DNA from 3 places in the Empedobacter sp. R132-2 genome. Region 3 is predicted to be linked to each of the others. Evidence: riboswitches for the same ligand, from Rfam matches in the RefSeq annotation. Region 3 holds a riboswitch; each other region holds the start of a gene.
The links. A riboswitch is a leader RNA that binds a small molecule or an ion and turns the genes downstream of it on or off. The one in region 3 is predicted to bind cobalamin.
Positions count from the first base shown of each region.

Region 1: linked by a shared signal. The riboswitch ahead of metE (5-methyltetrahydropteroyltriglutamate--homocysteine S-methyltransferase) and the one ahead of cobT (nicotinate-nucleotide--dimethylbenzimidazole phosphoribosyltransferase) in region 3 are both predicted to bind cobalamin.
Region 2: linked by a shared signal. The riboswitch ahead of HXZ69_RS05260 (TonB-dependent receptor plug domain-containing protein) and the one ahead of cobT (nicotinate-nucleotide--dimethylbenzimidazole phosphoribosyltransferase) in region 3 are both predicted to bind cobalamin.

Region 1 covers NZ_JACAGG010000003.1:187,938-195,022, reverse strand. The annotation lists gene HXZ69_RS03715 (YncE family protein) at 1-988, shown strand, start outside; gene HXZ69_RS03710 (PKD-like domain-containing protein) at 998-2,137, shown strand; gene HXZ69_RS03705 (DUF4465 domain-containing protein) at 2,157-3,014, shown strand; partial or broken gene HXZ69_RS15300 (DUF5074 domain-containing protein) at 3,206-4,108, shown strand; gene HXZ69_RS15295 (T9SS type A sorting domain-containing protein) at 4,109-4,642, shown strand; gene HXZ69_RS03695 (Lrp/AsnC family transcriptional regulator) at 4,700-5,161, opposite strand; cobalamin riboswitch at 5,271-5,406, shown strand; gene metE (5-methyltetrahydropteroyltriglutamate--homocysteine S-methyltransferase) at 5,493-7,085, shown strand, end outside.
Region 2 covers NZ_JACAGG010000006.1:65,485-72,569, reverse strand. The annotation lists gene HXZ69_RS05275 (nucleoside deaminase) at 1-236, opposite strand, end outside; gene HXZ69_RS05270 (EamA family transporter) at 314-1,219, shown strand; gene HXZ69_RS05265 (YncE family protein) at 1,256-2,209, opposite strand; gene HXZ69_RS05260 (TonB-dependent receptor plug domain-containing protein) at 2,339-4,147, opposite strand; cobalamin riboswitch at 4,182-4,324, opposite strand; gene HXZ69_RS05255 (TM2 domain-containing protein) at 4,500-4,751, shown strand; gene HXZ69_RS05250 (pyruvate dehydrogenase complex E1 component subunit beta) at 4,910-5,887, shown strand; gene HXZ69_RS05245 (DUF5686 family protein) at 5,966-7,085, shown strand, end outside.
Region 3 covers NZ_JACAGG010000001.1:239,969-247,053, reverse strand. The annotation lists gene HXZ69_RS01230 (adenosylcobinamide-GDP ribazoletransferase) at 1-251, opposite strand, end outside; gene cobT (nicotinate-nucleotide--dimethylbenzimidazole phosphoribosyltransferase) at 245-1,264, opposite strand; cobalamin riboswitch at 1,364-1,485, opposite strand; gene HXZ69_RS01220 (hypothetical protein) at 1,494-1,910, opposite strand; gene HXZ69_RS01215 (response regulator) at 2,284-6,207, shown strand; gene HXZ69_RS01210 (response regulator transcription factor) at 6,219-6,575, shown strand; gene HXZ69_RS01205 (HEAT repeat domain-containing protein) at 6,673-7,085, shown strand, end outside.

The DNA of each region.
Region 1 (7,085 bases), on a different contig from region 3:
AGGAAATATGGGAAGCAATATGGCTACGGTAGATTATATGGACTTTACAACAGGAACTTATAATCGAAACATATATGCAACCGTAAATCCTACTATGGTAAAGGAATTGGGTGATGTTGGGAATGATATAAAAATTTATGGAAATAAATTATATGCGGTAATCAATGTATCAAACTTTATCGAAGTAATGGATGCAAGAACAGCCAAACATTTGGGAACAATTCCTTTGGAAAATGGTCGTTACATCACGTTTGCAAATGGTAAAGCGTATGCATCTTCGTATGCTGGTCCTGTTACAATCGATCCGAAAGCACCTTTAGGAAAAGTAGTCGAAATTGATACGATTAATTTATCTGTTACGCGACAAGTGACGGTAGGTTATCAGCCAGAAGAATTAGAAGTTGTTGGGAATAATCTGTATGTAGCAAATTCAGGTGGTTATCGAGTTCCTGAGTATGATAAAACAGTTTCTGTGATTGATTTATCAACATTTAAAGAAACCAAAAAAATTGATGTTGAAGTAAATCTTAATCGTTTAAAAAAAGATGCAGATGGCGATTTATATGTGACTTCTCGTGGCGATTATTACAACGTTCCATCAAATTTATATGTGTTAGATAGTAAAACGCATCAAATCAAAAAGAAATTTGATATTCCTGTTTCTAACTTTACGATTGCTGATGATAAGCTCTATTATTATTCAAACGAATTTAGTTACACAACTTTCGAATACACAAAAACTTATGGTGTAATTGATACCAAAACAGAACAAGTTATTAACAAAACATTGGTCAATGATCCTGTTATTAATGAAATTGAAACGCCTTACGGAATTGCTATTAATCCTCAAACCAAAGATCTTTTTCTAACCGATGTCGGAAATTATGTTTCGATGGGTTACATCTATTGTTTTGATAAAAATGGTGCTTTTAAATGGAAAACTGCTGCCGGAAATATTCCTGCTCATTTTGCTTTTGTCTATAAATAAAATTTACATATGAAATATTCTAAAATCTTACTAACCGCACTAAGTTTTGCTTTAATACAAAGCTGTAGTGATGATGAAAACATTATCGAGACAAATCCTGATAATGCTACTTTACAAGCATCTTATGATGCAGCACGTTTAAAAATTGTTTCAATTGAACCAACTGTTTCTGGTTTCGAAAATGCAACATATACATGGAAACTTGGCAATGAAATTATAGGAAATGAGAAAACTTTAGGTTTCGTTTCTGATAAAGTTGGTGCTTATGATTTGATGTTAGAAATAAAATCTGGTACATCAACAAAAACAGTAAAAACTAAAGTTAATGTAACGCAAGAAACAGCAACTTATAGCAAATACATTTCTCAAGTCTTCGATTATTTACCAGCTGTAGGTCAGTTTACCAATAAATTACCTGCATATGTTGATGGCGATACACAAACAGAAATGACAGCTAAAGCAGGAAAAGCTTTAGTTGGAGAAAAATCTACAATGATTACACTTGGTGGTTACGGAGGTTATGTGGTATTTGGTTTTGACCATACAATTTTGAATCAGAAAGATAAACGTGATTTTAAAGTTTTAGGAAATGGATTTGCAGGATCTTCTGAGCCAGGAATTATTATGGTTGCTTACGATAAAAACAAAAATGGTAAACCAGACGAAGACGAATGGTACGAAATTGCAGGAAGCGAATACACAAATCCAACTACAATAAAAAATTATACAATTACATATCACAAACCAACAGTTGAAGATTCTAATGCGACTCCTGAATATATAAAATGGGAAGATAACCAAGGAAAATCTGGTTTTAAAGCGAAAAATACGTTTCATAAACAACCATATTATCCAATTTGGTTTGGGCAGAATCAGTTAAAATTCTCAGGTACACTTTTGGAAAGCAATTATACAGAGAAAAATGGTATTTGGACTGGTAAACAATTGGCTTATGGTTATGTAGATAATGCACCAAATAATAGCGAAGATTCAAACATTGATATCGATTGGGCTGTTGATAAAAATGGTAATCCAGTTAAGTTAATGGGAATCGATTTTATCAAAGTTTACACAGCAACAAATCAAGAAGCAGGTTGGTTAGGCGAAATCTCAACAGAAGTTGCAGGAGCTTATGATTTGCATTTATAATATAACAAAACTAAATAAAATGAATTTTAATTTTACAAAGAAACTATTCTTTAATTTCTTATTTGCTACATCATCAATCTTTTTATTGACTTCTTGTAATAATGATGACGACAATACTGAATTAGTAGATCAACAAAAATATGAAACCTTAGATTTATCAAAGTTTGATTTAACAAAAGGAACTACTACAGCCGGAGGAAAAATTTGGGAAGGTACTTATACAGAAGACGCTGAATTAACTTCAGGTATTTTCAAGTTTAAACATACAGCTTGGCCAGAGTATTTAACATGGATGGGATTCACGGTTTCTAATAGTAATGACAATTCTGATCAAATAGATAAAGAAGGCGGTTGGTTAGATAATCAATGGGGTACAATGGCAAAAGGTGGTGCAGATGGACAAGGAACACCATTTTTAGTCTCTTTCGCTGATCACAAACCATCTGAGAAAGTTTTGAAATATGGAGAAGAAGTTAAGATTGACAGATTTTCGAGTGTAGTAGAAATTACTGATACAGCTAATAAATACAAAGCAAAAAATGTAAAATTAGCAATAAGCCCTTGGTCTTATTATGGGATTCTGAATGGTGATGCATATGCAAGAAAGTTTGTAAAAGGAGATTATTTCGCGATTCATATTTATGGTGTTTCAGCAAATAAACAATTGACTACAGAAAAACCTGTAACTCATTATTTTGTTGATTTTAGAAATGGAATAAATAATATTTCAACAAATTGGCAAGATGTGGATCTTTCTGCTTTAGGAGAAGTTAAATATTTAATGTTCTTTTTAGAAACTACAGATGTAGGAGATTGGGGAGCAAACACAGCATTATACTTTACAATGGATAAACTAAAAGTAGAAAAAATTCAATAATCTAACATTCTAAATATTTTTATCCGAGGCTGTCATTTTTGGATGATGGTTTCGGATTTCTAAAAAAACAATACATGAAGAAATTTTTACTTTCGATTTTTACAATAGCTGCAATTCAAACAAGTTTTGCACAAACAAAAGAATACACAAACGGCGTTTTTATTGTGAATGAAGATTGATTTGGTAAAGCAAATGGATCAATTAATTTTATTAATGCAAATGATTCGGTTGATTATAATGTTTATAAAACAGTTAATCCTGGTGAAGAATTTGGTGTAACTTCTCAATATGGAACAATATATGGCGATAATTTTTAAATTGTTTCGAAACAAGGAAATCGTTTAGTTGTTGCAGATTCGAAAACATTACAGAAAAAAGCAAGTTTCGAAACAATTGGTGCTGATGGTAGAAGTTTTCTTGGGATTAATAGTAAAAAAGGTTATATAGGATCTGCAAAAGGAATTTATCTTTTTGATATTGAGAATTTAAAAATTGGTTCTCTGATTGATGGAACTTCTAAAGTTGGTCAAGTAGGAAATATGATTCGTACATCTAAATTTGTTTTTGCTGTTTCAAGTACTGGAGGAATTTTAGTTATCGACCCAAAAACACATCAAATAAAACAAACGATTGCTGGAAGTTTTATTTCAGTTGTGCAATCTAAAGATGGAAATGTATGGGGAGCTTTATCTAAAAAATTAGTCAAAATAAATCCTACGACTTTAGAAACTACAGAAATTGCTATTCCTACGAAAACAGTTCCAACTCCTTCTGCTTGGAATGCTGGTACTTTTTGTTCTTCAACACAAGATAATAGTATTTATTTTCTATCAGGAATCAATGTTGTGAAATACGATGTAACAAATAATAAATTTGAAGAAACTTTTATAGAAATTCCTGGTCAAGATACGACACCAAAGGAAACATATTATGGAGCAGGTTTAAGGATTGATCCATTGACAAACGAACTAGTATTAACTACTATTGGTTCAGGTTGGGGAACTAATTCGCAAATTAATTTTGTTCATAGATTTTCTGATAACGGAAGTCTTAAAAAATCTGTGAAATTAAGTGAGTATTATTGGTTTCCTTCAATGCCTGTTTTTCCAGATAATGCAGCACCAATTATCAATGATTTAGAGACGACTTATCATATCAATACAGCAACAACAATTGATTTGAAAGATAAAGTTTCTGATTTAGATAATTTATCAGCAGCAATTGTAAAAGATTTAGAAATCATTGAAAATGATGATGTCGCTGAAATTTCGATTAATGATAAGGAAGAATTAGTCATTAATCCATTAAAAAATGGAACAGCTAAAATCAAAATTTCTTTCAATTCGAATGGAAAAGTTGTTTCACAAAACATCACAATTTCATCAGCTGTTTTAGGAACAAGTGATTTAGCTAAATCTGTTGTAAATGTTTATCCAAATCCTGTTAATAATGTATTGTTTATTGAAACAAATGAAGCTTCAAAAGCCGAAATTTTCGCTATTACAGGAACTAAAATGACAGAGAAAACACTTCAAAAAGGGAAAAATCAATTAGATGTTTCCTCTTTACCAAAAGGTGTTTACATCATAAAAGTTAACAATTCTACTTTCAAGGTAATCAAAAAGTAGTGTGTTATTTATTTGTGGAAAAAAGGTTGAGCATTGCTCAACCTTTTGTTTTTTTTTTTAAATATTGATTCCGTACGTATTTTTTATTTCAGCCATCACAAAAGAGCTGTGCGTACTCCCGATGCTTTCTAAAGCGCCCAATTTATTGAAAACAAAATCTTGATATTGCTTCATATCCAAAACTTGTACTTTTAAGATAAAATCATATTCGCCCGAAATATTATAACATTCCACCACTTCATCAATCAACAAAATATCTTCCACAAGTTTATTCCCAATCGTGCGATCATGTTGTTTTAGCTTAATGCTGCAAAAAACCATAAAGCCTTTGTTCAGCTTTTCTGCATCCAAAACCGCTCTATAATTTTTGATATAACCTTGTTGTTCCAACCTTTTTATACGTTCAAAAACGGGTGAAGGAGATAAATTAACTAAAGCAGCAATTGCTTTTACTGTCAATTTCGAATCTTTTTGTAGAATTCTTAATAATTCTAAATCGGTTTGATCTAATGTTTCCATCCAAATAATATTCTTTTCAACACGATATTTTATCGTTGTTTAAGTGTTTTGTTTTGTAAAAATATTAATAATAAGTTGTATAATCTTATTTTTTCAAGTTTTACAATCGTTTATTTTGTCTTGTTACATTTGTAAAGAAATAAACAACAAATTATTGGGGAATCGTGTGAGAATCACGAGCTGTCGCGCAACTGTAAGTAATGCAAATTACAAGTCAGATTACCAATAGAAACAAAAGATGATACTTTCGCGATTTGAAGTCAGTCTGTCACAATAGGTTTACTATTTATCAACTCGCGTTTGTGTTTTTGAACATTAAAAAACAATCAAAATGCAAACACAAATTTTAGGTTATCCAAGAATTGGCGCTAACCGTGAACTAAAAAAAGCCTGCGAAAACTATTGGGCAGGTAAAATTGAACTACAAGCTTTATTGCAAACAAGCCGTACAATTACCAAACAAAATTGGGTATTGCAACAAGCTGCCGGAATTGATTTAATTCCGTGTAATGACTTTTCTTTTTATGATCAAGTTTTAGATTCTACGTTATCAGTTGGTGCAATTCCAGCGCGTTTCAATACGGTTGCGTTAAATAAAAAGAACACAGAATTAGACTTGTATTTTGCGATGGCAAGAGGTTATCAAAAAGATAATTTAGATATTACAGCGATGGAAATGACAAAATGGTTTGATACCAACTATCATTATATCGTTCCGGAATTTGTAAAAAATCAAGAATTTAAATATTTCTCAAACTCAATTGTAAACGAATTTATCGCTGCAAAAAAAGAAGGTTTTAATCCAAAAACTGTTTTAATTGGACCGATTACGTATTTATTATTAGGAAAAGAAAAAGAAGAGGGATTTGATCGAATTGATTTAATTCAGAATTTATTGCCAGTTTACTTTGAAATTATTCATGATTTAATCAATCATGGAGCAAATACAATTCAGTTCGACGAACCTTTTTTAGCTTTAGATTTAGACGAAAAATCGAAAACAGCTTATCAAGAAGTTTACAAAAAAATAAGAAAAGAATTTCCTCAACTTACAATTCAGGTCGCAACTTATTTTGATGGATTGAAAGATAATACAGCTTTAGCAATCAATTTACCAATTGATATTTTGCATCTTGATTTGGTTCGTGACGAAAATCAAATCGATGAAATATTGAATCTAATTCCTTCTCAATTAAAACTTTCTTTAGGTTTAGTTGATGGTCGAAATATTTGGAAAAATGATTTTCAAAAATCGCTTTCAACCATAGAAAAAGTTGTGAACAAAATTGGAGAAAAACGTGTTATTATTTCAACATCTTGTTCATTATTACATTCGCCTTGTGATTTAGATTTAGAAACAAACGAAAAAAATCTTCCGACAACAATCAAAGATTGGTTTGCATTTGCGAAGCAAAAATTAGAAGAAGTTGCTTTCTTAAAAAATTATTTTTCAAACCCGAATGACGAAAAATTGATTCAACAATATGAAGCGAATCAATTCTCTATTAATAATAGAAAAAATTCTCAATTAATTCATCAAACTCAAGTTAAAGAACGAGTAAATGCAATAAAAGATGAAGATTATAATCGTACAAATAGTTTTGGACAACGAAAAATTGTGCAACAAAATGTATTGAATCTTCCGCCTTTCCCAACGACAACAATCGGATCTTTTCCACAAACACAAGAGGTGAGAAGTTGGCGTGCGAAATATAAAAAAGGAGAATTATCTGCCGAAGAATATGATACTTTATTGAAACAAGAAACCAAGCGTACGATAGAGTGGCAAGAGGAAATTGGCATTGATGTTTTGGTGCATGGTGAATATGAGCGCAACGATATGGTGGAATATTTTGGTGAAAAATTAGCCGGATTTGTCTTCTCTAAAAATGGTTGGGTTCAGAGTTATGGAACGCGTTGTGTA
Region 2 (7,085 bases), on a different contig from region 3:
AATGTACAATCTTGTAAGTATTTTCCACCCAAATAATTTGCTGCTGACGTAATAGCTTGCATTTCAGCGTGCGCTGTAACATCAGTCAACGTTTCGGTTAAATTATGCGCTTTTGCAATAATTTTGTTGTTACAAACAATCACAGCTCCAACTGGAATTTCGTCTCGCTCGAAAGCTGTAATCGCTTCATTAAAGGCGATTCGCATAAAATATTCATCTGTAAAAAGATTTTCCATTTCTATAAAATTTAAAGCAAAAATAATCATTTCCAAATTGGATATTCGATACATTTGTACAAATTGACGCCTCTTTTATGAATCAATCAAAATATATCATAGCAGCCATTATAACCTACTTTATGTGGGGATTTTTCAGTTTCGGATTGAAACCAATCGCTGGTTATCCACCTTTGGATATTCTATTTTTTAGATTGTACGTTTCCGTTTTCTTTTTAGTGGTCATTAATGTTGGATTTCGACGCAATAAGATGAAAGCTGATTTTGATTTGTTTAAATCATTTGATAAAAAGAAACAGAAAGAATTAGGAAGTTTAATTGTTGGCGGATCATTGGTTTTGATGACAAATTGGTTGATGTTTATTATCGTGATGAATCATATTAGTGTGCAAGCTGCGTCGCTGTCATACTTGGTTTGTCCGATTATCACCACCGTTTTGGCTTTCATTATTCTGAAAGAACATTTGACCAAAATAAAATGGATTGCAGTTGGTATTAGTTTTTTAGCATGTTTGGTTCTTTCTATAGGTCATCTTATAGACTTGGTTTATAGTTTGATTGTAGCGTGTACATTTGCACTCTATATCATTATTCAGAGAAGTTTGAATGTTTTTGATAGTTTCAATTTGTTGATGACACAATTATTAATTGTAGCCATTCTGATGTTACCATTGGTTTTCATCTTTTCAGGACCAATTCCGACCGAAACAATTTTCTATCAATGTATCATGATGATTGTGATTTTGTTCACTATCATTCCAATGTTCTTAAACAATTTTGCTTTAAAAGGAATTGACTCTTCAACTGTTGGAATTTTAATTTATTTGAATCCAATTATGAATTTTGTTTTAGCAATTTTCTATTACAAAGAAGCCGTTTCTCCAATGCAAATGATCGGTTATAGTTTGATTTTACTCGCGATTGTAGGGTTTAATTCACAAACAATTTTCAAAATGAAAAACATAAAAAAATCTGAAGTTTAAACTTCAGATTTTTTTATGTTGATTTTTCAGGAAATATTATTTGATGTAAACAGAATTTGGTGAAACTCCAGTTGTAATTGCTGGATTTTTAAGACCTCCTTGTGCATTCTGAATTAATAATCGTCCATTAGAATTGTAATCTTTTGCGTCTAAAACATAAAAAGTATCACCTTTTACATAGAAACCATATACACTATCAGCACCTGTTATGTAATCTGCTTTTGTAGGCAAAGCTGTTGCATTTGTAGCCATAGAATAAACAGAATTATTAACGATGTAATACAATTTACTATTCTCCGCAACTAAGAAATTAGGATGTTGTCCATCAGGAAAATTCATTTCTAATTTATCTTCTGAAGTTAAATTATAACGAACCAATTTTCCTTTTGTAGTAGTTCCCCAATTAACACCTTGAGAAAGCACAAATAAATTTCCGTTTTGAATTGTTAAATCTGTCGGAACATCACCAACATTTATACTTTTTTTATCATTTGTTTTAAGGTCAATAATTGTAACTGTTTTACCTGTTCCCCAGCCACCTTTTTGTGCAACATAAAGTTTGTTATTGTCAAGAATCATTTTTTCTGGACCTTCATCTACTTTATATTTTTCTACAAATGTTAAATCACTGATTTTGTATTTTGCAATAAAATCATCTGTCGTTACATTAGGATCTCCCCAGTTTGAGATATACAAAAATTGATCATCAGAAACGATATAACGAGGGTTGCTCATATTATCTGATGATGGAATTGTACTAATTTTTTTGAAAGTTGTGTTGTCTACAACTTCTACTTTATTAGAAACATTAAGAACAATATAAGCTTTGTTTCCTTTGAAATACATGCTTTGTCCTACAGAACCCAATTGTGCACCAGCGTTCGCAGTCTTGAAAATTTCTTGAATAGGATTTGTTGTACTTACATCTTTTGTTGGATCAAAATAAGTGATTTCTGCGTTAGCTGAATTGAAACCTCCTTCATTCAAAATAAAAACTCCTTTCGACTAGTTTCCTTTTTCAGGATCATTATTTGGCCCATCATCGTCATTTGAACAAGATTGTAAAAATACTCCTGCCAAGGCTATAAGTGCGATTGATTTAAATTTAGTCATAGTTTTTTAAAATTTTATTTGTATTTGTATGTTATAATTTGTGCCGGGTTGCCAACGATTTTCTTGCGTTTGATATTCTTGGTTAAACACATTATTCACACTCATAGAAACGCTATAAAGTGGTGAAATCGTAAAATTTAAACCTAAATTCGTTAGCCAAAAACCATCAAGTGTTCTTTCTTCTTCCGAATCGGTAAAAACTTTACTTGTATAAATATTTTGTACAAAAGCAGATAAACGTTTGTAAGTGTATTGTGCGCTCGCCGTCCATTTATGATTTGGGGAATACATCAATTCCTTATTTTTAAATTTATCTTTTGTTTTGGTGTATGCATAAGTTGTATTGAAACTAAATGCATTCCATTTGTAGCTTCCAATTATTTCAAAACCATAGGTTTCAGCTTTGTTGATGTTCACAGGAACCCAATAAGAAGTGTTTTGCGAACTCGGAATCCATTGAATCATATCACTCAACTTATTATAAAAAATATTGGTTTGAATGTTTAAATTTTTGTTGATAAAATCATTTCCAAGTTCAAATTGATAAGCTGATTCTGATTTCAAATCTGGATTTCCACCAGTTTTCCAAAATAAATCATTGTAGGTTGGATTTCTGAAATTTTTCGAAACATTTCCTCTCAATTGATACGAATGAATCGGACGAAAATTAAAACCCAATGAATAAATAAATGGATTTTGGTACGTATCAGAAAAATCTTGACGAATACTCGCTTCGTATTCCAAAACATCTGATAATTTATGCTTCGCGATTAAGGCAAAATTGATTGAGTTTTGATCGCTTTTATTCAAATTATTTCCACTTCCTTGATTATAATTAGCTTCAGATAAAAATGAAAGCTCGAAATTATTAGTCAATTGATGATTCAGATAATATTTTAAAACATAATTATCCACCTGTAAATCGTCCGAATAAGATTTGTGAATATTGTTGAAATAACTGTTTTCTTCTCGGATATATGCCAATTTTAACTGCGATTGCCACTTTTCATTTGGATTGAAATTCCATTCTGTCATCAAACGGTAATCCTGATTTTCGTATCCAGAAGGCGTTGAACCAATGTCAACCAAAGGAAATTCGCGCTTTCCAAAATTGAACATTGAATAAAGTTTCAATTCGTGTTCAGGATTAATTTTATAGCCAAAATTTCCATTAATTGTATTGAAATAATATTTTCCATTCAAATTCTTCTTCATGTGATTCGGAATTTTATAATCATTATCAGATTGATTTCGTTCGTAATCGATTGAAGAACTAAATTTTTCTGTACTATATTTCAATTGATATTTTCCCGACCATGTATCGTAACTTCCGTATCCTAAATTTATTTTTTGCTGTAAACCTTTGTCATACTCAAATTTATTCAACAAATGAATTGTACCGCCGATAGAACCTGTTCCATACGCAATACTTCCGCCGCCTGGTTTCACTAAAATTCCGTCAAACGAATTACTTGCAAATAAATTAAAATCCGTTTGTCCTGTTGTTTGCGAATTGACATTAATTCCGTTCCAAATTACGGCTGTGTGCGAAGCTAAAGTTCCTCGAAACGAAGGTGAAGAAACCATTCCTCGTCCATTTTCTTTAAAATAAATTGGCGTTTGCTCTTGTAAAACTTGCGTCAGTTGATTAGGATTTTGCTCTAAAATACTATCATTAAGTTTGATAATACTTTGAGATTTGTAATGATTTTTAAGAAAAGCATCGTTCAAAATCAAAGGTTTCAAATTGATGGTATCCGTCTGTGCAAAAGCAATTCCAGCGATAAGATTAAAACAAAGAAAAAGTTTTTTCATATTAAAATCTGTTTTTCCTCCGAAAACATTTTCTATTAATTTGTTAGCAATGGCAGGTTTCCTGACTTATTCTTTTACAAAAAGTATGTTAGAATTTACAGTTGCGGGGACAGTTTTGGAATTGAACCAAATTCCCTTTTAACTCACTCGTTGAGCACCATTTTATGCAAATGTAAAGAAAAGCAATTGATTTTATAAAAAGTAGATTGTTAAATCGTTAACCTTAAATTAAGATCAGATTTATTTTATTTGTACAATATTCAAAATCATTATATCTAGTGATTTTTAAGAAAGATGGACAAATTAAATTTGTAACCAACAAAAACAATTATTTAGTTAAACTTTAAAAATTATGGAAAACAATCAACCGTACAAATCAGAGAAAAAACTTATTGCCGGAATTTTAGCGATAGTATTAGGAACTTTAGGAGTTCACAAATTTTATTTAGGCTACACTAAAGAAGGTGTTATTCAATTAATTATTGGTCTTGTGACATGTGGAGCAGGAGGACTTATTGGATTAATCGAAGGAATTATGTATTTAACAAAATCTGATGAAGAGTTTGATGAAACTTATGTAAAAGGTCACAAAGGCTGGTTCTAAAAACAGAGATTACATTCTTTTTCAACTATTTTTCGATCCCAAAATAACTTTAGATTATTTTGGGATTTTTTATTGAATGAATTCGTTTTAAATAATTCGCAAGTTTTTTATTACATTTGCTTTAGGAAAAAATATAATAAAGAACGAAATCGCATAAAATGGCTATAAAAACATTTAGAGAAGTAATCGCAGAGGCAATGAGTGAAGAAATGCGTCGCGATGAATCTATATTTTTAATTGGAGAAGAAGTAGCAGAATACAACGGAGCGTACAAAGCTTCGAAAGGAATGTTAGACGAATTTGGAGCAGAACGTGTAATTGATGCGCCAATCGCAGAGGCTGGTTTTTCTGGAATCGCAATTGGATCTACAATGACGGGATGTCGCCCAATCGTAGAATACATGACATTCAACTTCTCATTAGTGTCTATTGACCAAATTATCAATAACGCTGCAAAAATTTATCAAATGTCAGGAGGACAATTCAACTGTCCAATTGTATTTAGAGGACCTACTGCTTCTGCAGGACAATTAGGTGCAACACACTCACAAGCTTTTGAGAATTGGTATGCAAATGTACCAGGTCTTAAAGTAATTGTTCCTTCAAATCCTTATGATGCAAAAGGTTTATTAAAATCTGCAATTCGTGATAACGATCCAGTAATTTTCATGGAATCTGAACAGATGTATGGAGATAAAATGGAAATGCCAGATGAAGAATACACAATCGAAATTGGTAAAGCAGAAATCAAACGTGAAGGTACAGATGTAACGTTAGTTTCTTTCGGGAAAATCATTAAGCAAGCTTACATTGCTGCTGATGAATTAGCTAAAGAAGGAATTTCTGTAGAAGTAATTGACTTACGTACAGTTCGTCCATTAGATTACGATACAATTTTCAAATCTGTTAAGAAAACAAATCGTTTAGTAGTTTTAGAAGAAGCTTGGCCTTTCGCTTCAGTTGCTTCAGAAATTACGTATATGGTTCAACAAAAAGCATTCGATTATTTAGATGCACCAATCAAACGTATCACAACAAAAGATACATCAGCGCCTTATGCTCCAAACTTGTATGAGACTTGGATTCCTAATGCAAAAGATGTAGTTGAAGCTGTAAAAGCTGTGATGTATAAATAATTAAGATTTATAAACTATATTTGTAAAGTCTAGCATACATTTTGCTAGACTTTATTTTTTTTTAACCAAATCTTATTGATGAAAAGTTATATAACAGCTTTTTTTATAGTTGTTTTAGCGTCTGTGCACGCGCAAGTAAAAATTCAAGGAAAGGTAATCGATTCTGAAACTCAGAAGCCTATTCCTTACGCAGATATTCGTTTACCAGAACTTAAAGTAAGTGCAACATCAAACTCTGATGGTACTTTTTATATCGAATCTAGTTCGAATACAAATAAAATTGTCGTATCAAAAAATGGATACGAAACTTCTGATTATGTTATCGAAAATAAAATCGATTATAATTTTATTGCTCAATTATTTTTAACAGAAGACAATACTTCAGAAGAAGATGGCGGAACGGTAGATTTACAAACTGCGGTTGTTTCGGCAAAGAAAAAACGTCCTAAAAAGAAAGAAAATCCAGCTTATGCTATTTTGCGTGAAGTATGGAAGCGTAAAAAGAAAAATGGGCTAAAATTAGCGCCACATTATCAATATGATGAATACGAAAAGTTGCAATTTGATATTAGTAATATCGATTCAACTTTTATGAAACGTAAGATTTTTAAAGGAATGGAGTTTGTTTTCGAGAAAGTAGATACTTCTTCTATTAATGGAAAAACATATTTACCAGCTTTCTTGAATGAGTCAATTTACAATGTTGCAGGAATTAATAAACCTTCTACAAAAGAACGTCGAGAATTAATTGCAAATAAAACATCAGGTTTCGAGAAAAATGAAGTGGTGGCTTCTACGGTAAAAAATCTTTTCCGTGATATTGATATTTATGATAATCGTGTCAATATTTTGGATATCAAATTTGTGAGTCCAATTGCTACAGATGGTTTCGCGGTTTATGATTACGAATTGAAAGATACTATTGATGTAGATGGAATAGAATCTTATCGAATCAAATATTATCCACGTCGCGAAGGTGAATTGACATTTAAAGGAGAATTATATATTTCGAAAGATGCTTATGCGGTGAAAGAGGTTGTGATGGAAACGACGAAAGAAATGAACGTGAATTTTGTGCGTAATATTTTCATGAATCTAGAATATGATATTCCAAACGATTCTATTTTCTATCCGAAAAAAGAATATGCGATGTTGGATATGTCGTTGTTGAGTAAAAAGGAAAGTGCGAAAGGAATTT
Region 3 (7,085 bases):
TCTTCGTGAAAGGCGCCAGTCAGCAAAACACTTGCAATAATTGTGATAATAATAGCGATATCAACTGGTAAAATAAATTGACAAATTGTATAAATCAATGCATTGAAAGCGCCAACTAACAAACCAATTGCAGCATAATATTTCTGTGATTGATTCATAATTTCGTTGCTATATGGAATTTTGAACGGAATTGGAATTCGAGTAAAAAACATCAAAGCTGTTAAAAAGTAGGTGATTTCTTTTTTTAGCATTCCACTTCAGTTTCTTTGTTACTCACGCCTGCAGATTCGAAACTTGCCATATCATTAAAAAAGTTAACCGCACTTTTGATAATTGGATAAGCCAACGCACAACCTGTTCCTTCGCCAACACGCAAATTGATGTTTAGAATTGGTTCTTCGTTGAAATAATTCAATAAATATTGGTGTCCAGATTCATCACTTTGATGACAAAAAATAGCATTATTTAGAATTTCAGGGTTCAATTTCGACGCAACTAAAATAGCAGCCGAAGCAATATAACCATCAATCATCAACAGCATATTGTGTTCATAAGCAGATAACATTGCAGCTGTCATTTGCGCAACTTCAAAACCGCCAAAAGTGGCTAAAATCTCTTTCGGATCAGTAATTTTTCCATGTGTATTCTTCGCTACATTTAGAATATTGATTTTATTCTGTAATTGCTCATCATTCAAACCTGTTCCACGACCAACACATTGTTCAAGAGGTAAATCAGTCAAATAATGTACAAGCATTGATGCGGAAGAAGTGTTCCCAATTCCCATTTCGCCAAAACCAATAATATTTGTTCCGTTTTGAGCGATTTCGTCTACAATTGTCTTCGAATAATCAAAACATTGTTCCAATTGATCCAAGGTCATGGCAGATTCGCGCAAGAAATTTTTGGTTGATTTGGCTACTTTACAATTTTTCAAAACCGAATAATCCTCGAAATCATAATTTACACCAGCATCAACAATGGTTAAATAAATCTCATTTTGATTACAAAAAACATTAATTGCTGCCCCATTATTTAGGAAATTAAAAACCATTTGGGGTGTAACTTCCGCAGGATAAGCGCTAACACCAGATTGCGCAATTCCGTGATCGCTTGCGAAAACAATCAGATGTGGATTGATTAATTCTAAATGTTTTTTTTGTTGAACCAAACCAATTTTAAGTGCAATTTTTTCTAATAAACCTAAGGCTCCAAGCGGTTTTGTTTTAAGATCAATAATGTGTTGAATTTCTTCTTTTTGCATTTTATACTAAACTAAATTTTAATAAAAAATGCTTTCGAAATCAAGTGCAATCAATTAACAAATAATAAAATACATGCAGTTTTGATTGAGCTTCAATCGCGAAAGCATCATCTAAAAAGTGGTCTGGCTTATAGTTTTTCTCTACTTACAGTTGCGCGACAGCTCGAGATTTGCACTCGATTCCCTTTTGTGTTAGTAAGGTAATAAAATAATCATAAAAGCAAAAAAACTATTTTTTAATAGCAATTATTCCTTGTATTGTTGGTTCTATTGAAATATCTCCCATAATAATTTCTTCCGCTACGAAATCTGCTCCATTCAATTTTAGTTTTTTTGGTAGATTTTTGCTTGTATAATTTTTATTAATTTCTATGTTTTTTTCGATTGAAGCTAGTCGAATATCAATTGGCAAACCTTTTAGAACATGGGATTTTATGGTGTATTCTTTACAAATTTTTACAGTTCGTTCTATCAATTCACCATTAATTAATAATCGGAAAGTAGAAAACTCTTGAATTCTTGTGTTATAACTTTTAGTAACAATTATTTTAAATTCAATCGATTCATTTTCTATAGAATTATTGATCGGTAATGGATTGTCATGACAAGCTGTATTAGGTTTTTGAGCTTTTGATGAAGTACTCATTAATCCAAAAGCAGAAAAAATAATGACATTAGAAATCGTTTTCTTAAAAAGATTTAGACCTAATTGACTTGGATGAAAAATACCACAATGAACGTTGCTTTTCTGAAATTCATTCGAAATTTCGTCATTTGTGAGGTTAGAAAAGTCAGTAATTTTATGTTGACATTTCGCACAAAAATTATCATCTCGTAATTTTTCTTAGCATGGAGTTGGAATTGTGATTTTCATATTTTTAAAGTTTAGATTTATAATAGAGATGATTTTATGAATAAAAATGTTGGTTTGATTTTTAGAAATAATTGATTTCGAATATTTGGATTTATGTACTATCTTTAACCACCTCTACTTACCTTTTAAATAAGATCAATTTTTAATGGAAAATTTTCACATCCCAACGAACGAAAAGCAAAGATTGCAAGCCGTTTACGATTATAATTTGCAAGGACATGATAAAGACGAAGAGTTGGAGGTTTTTGCAAATGCTGCGAGTTTGATTTGTAATGCGCCAATTGCGTTAATTTCTATTTTTGATGAAAATTATCAAGTGATTAAAGCAAATTGTGGAATAGATGTAGATATTGTTCCACGTCAACAAACTATTTGTCAATTTTCTTTAATGGAAGAAGAAATTTTGGTGATTGATGATGTGACGAAATTTGAACCTGCAAAAAATATTGCTGGAGTAAAAGCTGCAAATATTAAGTTTTATGCTGGTGTTCCGTTGATTGATGACAATGGATATGCGTTGGGAACCCTGTGCGTAGAGGATCATCATCCAAGAACGTTGGACGAAAAACAACGTAATTTATTGATTCAACTAGGGAAAAATATCACCAAATTATTGGTTAGTAAAAAGCGAAAAAAAGACGCCTCTTACTTTCAAAATATCTATAAAATATCTAATAATCTTATTGGAGTTGCAGATATTAATGGTGTTCTAAAATCTATAAATCCTTCTTTTAAAGAGGTTTTAGGAATAAAAGATGAAAAGACAATTATTGCAGAAAACTTTTTAGACTTTGTTTCGGAAAAGGATAAGAAAAAAGTTCAAATGTTTTTGGCTGATTTGAAAACTAATTCAGGTTCTATTGACTTCAAATGTTTGATGTGTTCAATAGAAACGAAAGAAGAAAAAATGGTTGAATGGTATACTAAATTAAACACTTCGTATGATAACGAGATTTTCTTATTTGGACGAGATATTACACTTGAAAACTCTAAAAAGGAGGAACTAGAAAACAGTGAACGTAAGTTTAGAAATTTTTTCAATTCTTCGCTTGGTTTAATGACGATTCACGATTTGGATGGTAATATTTTATCCATTAACAAAAAAGGTTTAGAATCGATAGGTTATTCTGAAGAAGAATCGAAAGATTTGGATCTTAAAAAATTAATCCCAAAATCTAATCAAAAAGAATATCAAACCTATATCGAAACAATTTCGCACAATAAGCAAGATTCAGGTTTAATGAGCTTGATTAAGAAAGATGGTTCGTTAACATATTGGTTATACAGCAATATTTTGGATAAAGATAACGAGGGAAATCCTGTTGTAATGAGTACTGCAGTTGATATGACACAAAGGACTTTGTTGGAAAGAGATCTTAATCGCGCAAGTCAATTGTTAGATCATACATACGAAGTTGCCAATGTTGGAGGTTGGAAATACGATTTAGTTAAGCAAGAATTAATTTGGACTGATATAACGAAAAAAATCCATGAAGTTGAACTAGATTATGAACCAAATGTAGAAACTTCACTCAATTTTTATGAAGCAAAAAGTAGTTATCCAAAAATAAAGAAAGCTTTTAGAGATGCGGTAGAAAAAGGAATCGGATATGATATGGAGTTGCAAATAGTTACCCAAAAAGGAAAAACAATTTGGGTAAGATGTAAAGGAATTCCAGAGTTCGTAAATGGAAAATGTGTTAGCGTTTTTGGAACTTTTCAGGATATTGATGAGAGAAAAAGTTATACGTTAGAGTTGGCTCGACAAAAAGCTATTTTCGAAACATTTATTAATCATGTACCTGCATCTGTTGCAATGTTTGATAAGGATATGAATTATCTAACTTTGAGTAATCAATGGTGTGATGAATTTGTAGTAAAAAAGAAAAATGTGATCGGAAAATCTCATTATGAAATGTACAATGTTCCAGAAGAAAGAAAAGCGATTTATGACGCTTGTTTGCAAGGTGAAAGTTATTCGGATGAAGATATGATTTATCGCTCACCAAAATATGATACGGATCAACACTATTCCTGGGCGATTCATCCGTGGTATATCAACAAAAAACAGATTGGTGGTCTGATTATGTTTTCGCAAAATATAACAGAATCTGTCAAGAAAAATAAAGAACTTAAAAAAGCCAAAAAGAATGCTGAACTCGCTAGTAAGGCAAAGTCTGAGTTTTTAGCCAATATGAGTCACGAGATTCGAACGCCGTTAAATGGTGTGATTGGTTTCTCTGATTTATTATTGAAAACGCCACTTAATCCAACTCAAAAACAATATTTGAATTTTATTAATGATTCTGCAAACTCATTATTGTTAATAATAAATGACATTTTAGATTTCTCTAAAATTGAATCAGGTCGAATGGATGTTTCGATAGAAAAAAATAATTTGTTCGAGTTAGGAAATCAAGTAATCAATGTGATTCTTTATCAAGCCGAAAACAAAAAAATTGAATTGTTGTTGAATATAGATAATAATTTACCTCAATTTATTTGGATTGACGAAGCTCGATTGAAACAAGTGTTAATTAATCTACTTGGAAACGCTGTGAAATTTACGGATAGTGGAGAAATAGAACTAAAAATTAGTCCAGTTGAACCAATTGTGAAAGGAGAAAAAGCAAAACTGAGATTCTCTGTTCGTGATACAGGAATTGGGATAAAACCAGAAAAACAAGCTAAGATTTTTGATGCATTTACACAAGAGGATAGTACTGTTAGCAAACGTTTCGGAGGAACAGGTTTAGGTTTAACAATTTCGAATAAATTATTAAATTATTTCGGAAGTCATCTAGAATTGCAAAGCGAAATAGATAAAGGTTCTACATTTTTCTTTGATTTAGAAGTTGATTACGAATATAATATTGAGCAACAATTTGATCATTTGGACGAAATAAATCATGTGTTGATTGTAGATGATAATCAGAGTAATCAAATGATTTTGCAACATATGTTGAAGTTCAAAAATATAACATCTGATATTGCGAACAATGGAATGGAAGCGCTTCAGAAAGTTTTGAATGGCGATGTTTACGATGTTATTTTGATGGATTATCACATGCCAGTTTTGAATGGTTTAGAAACAATTCAGAAAATAAAAGAGTATTTTATAACAAAGAACACAAAAACTCCTTTAGTATTATTGCATAGTTCTTCTGAGGATGAATATCTAATTCAGAAAGCAAAAGAATTGGGAATTACTTCGCGTTTGTTGAAACCAATTAAGTCAGAAGAATTGTTTGATACGCTGCGTAAAACAATTATTGATTCGAAAGAAATTCAAACCATAGAAATTGAAAATCAAGAAGAAATTTCACAAGATTTTTCGAAACAATTTCACATTTTAATTGCTGATGATAATTTGGTGAATATGGCTTTAAATCAGCAGATTATCAAAAATATTGCGCCAAATTCTATTTTATATACAGCTACAAATGGAGCGGAAGCGGTATCGGTTTGTCAAGAAAATAAGGTTGATTTAATCTTGATGGATATTCAAATGCCAGAAATGAATGGTATTGAAGCAACTAAGGTTATTCGTTTATTAAACAATTTTCGAGAAACACCGATTATAGCTGTAACTGCAGGAAATGTAAAAGGCGAAAAGGAAAAATGTCTTGATGCTGGATTGAATGATTTCTTAGCAAAACCAATTCGAGAAAAAGATATTTTTGATGTCCTAGAAAAATGGTTAGACTTTTCTCAATATGAAAAGCTTGAAACCAATGATTTTGGAAATCACCTTGATCTTTCGATGATAAATAATTATACGAAAGATGACGAATCGTTTAGAAAAACGTTTATCGAAATAATTATTGATGAGTTAGAGAAATCTATACTAGAATTTGAAACTTATTTCAACAAACAAAATTTAGAAGGATTAAATCAATTAGGTCATAAAGTAAAAGGAACAGCAAAAACCGCTGGACTTACAATTTTGGCTGATTTAACCGAACAAATAGAAAAATCAACTTCAATCAATTACCTACAAGAAAACCAGCTGATTATTAAAGTGAAAACCGAAATAGAATTAGTTATTAACTATTTAAAAAATATTTAAAAACCAATATTATGCAGATTTTAATTGCCGAAGACGATGAATTGATTTTAAAAACAATTGAGCACAAACTGAAAAAAGAAGGTTACAAAGTTGTTTTAACACGAAATGGAAAAGAAGCAATCAGTAAGATTGAGACTGAAGATATTGATTTGATTATTACCGATATTATGATGCCTTTTGCGTCTGGTTTGGAGATTATTAGTGCTGTTAGAAAAAGTAAGAATTCCGAAACACCAATGATTATTTTGTCTTCTTTAGGGCAAGAAGATGTGGTAGTGGAAGCATTTAATTTGGGTGCAAATGATTTTATGGTGAAACCATTTAGTCCTATTGAATTGTCGGTTCGCGTGAAGAAATTGCTAAAATAAAAGCATGATTATCCTACAAATAATAACCTATTCCGAGTTAGTCGTAGGAATTTATATTCTGCTTATTTTACTTTTTTTGATAATCATTTATACATTGTTGAAAAGTATAATTGAGTATAAAATCATTACTAAGAAAAATAAGTGGAATGCGATTATTGATCAAGAAATTTATGAAACAATTTTGGATGAGCAATCCAATTCGAATACTGATTTTACGGATTATTTGAAATCAAGTTCATTCAAACATTATTTTATCAAAAAATTATTAAAAGCGGAACAAAATTTTTCTGGAAATTCAAAAGAAAGTATTCAAAATTTATTTGACCATTATCAATTAAAAAAAATATCCTTACAGAAATTAAATAGTCAAAAAAATCATGAAATTGCTGAAGCAATACAGGAAGTTACGGCGATGAATAATGATGAAACTTTACCGAAAATCAAAAGTATGTTACAACATAAAAATGATTTAGTACGATCTGAAGCGCAATATGGTTTAGCAAAATTTTC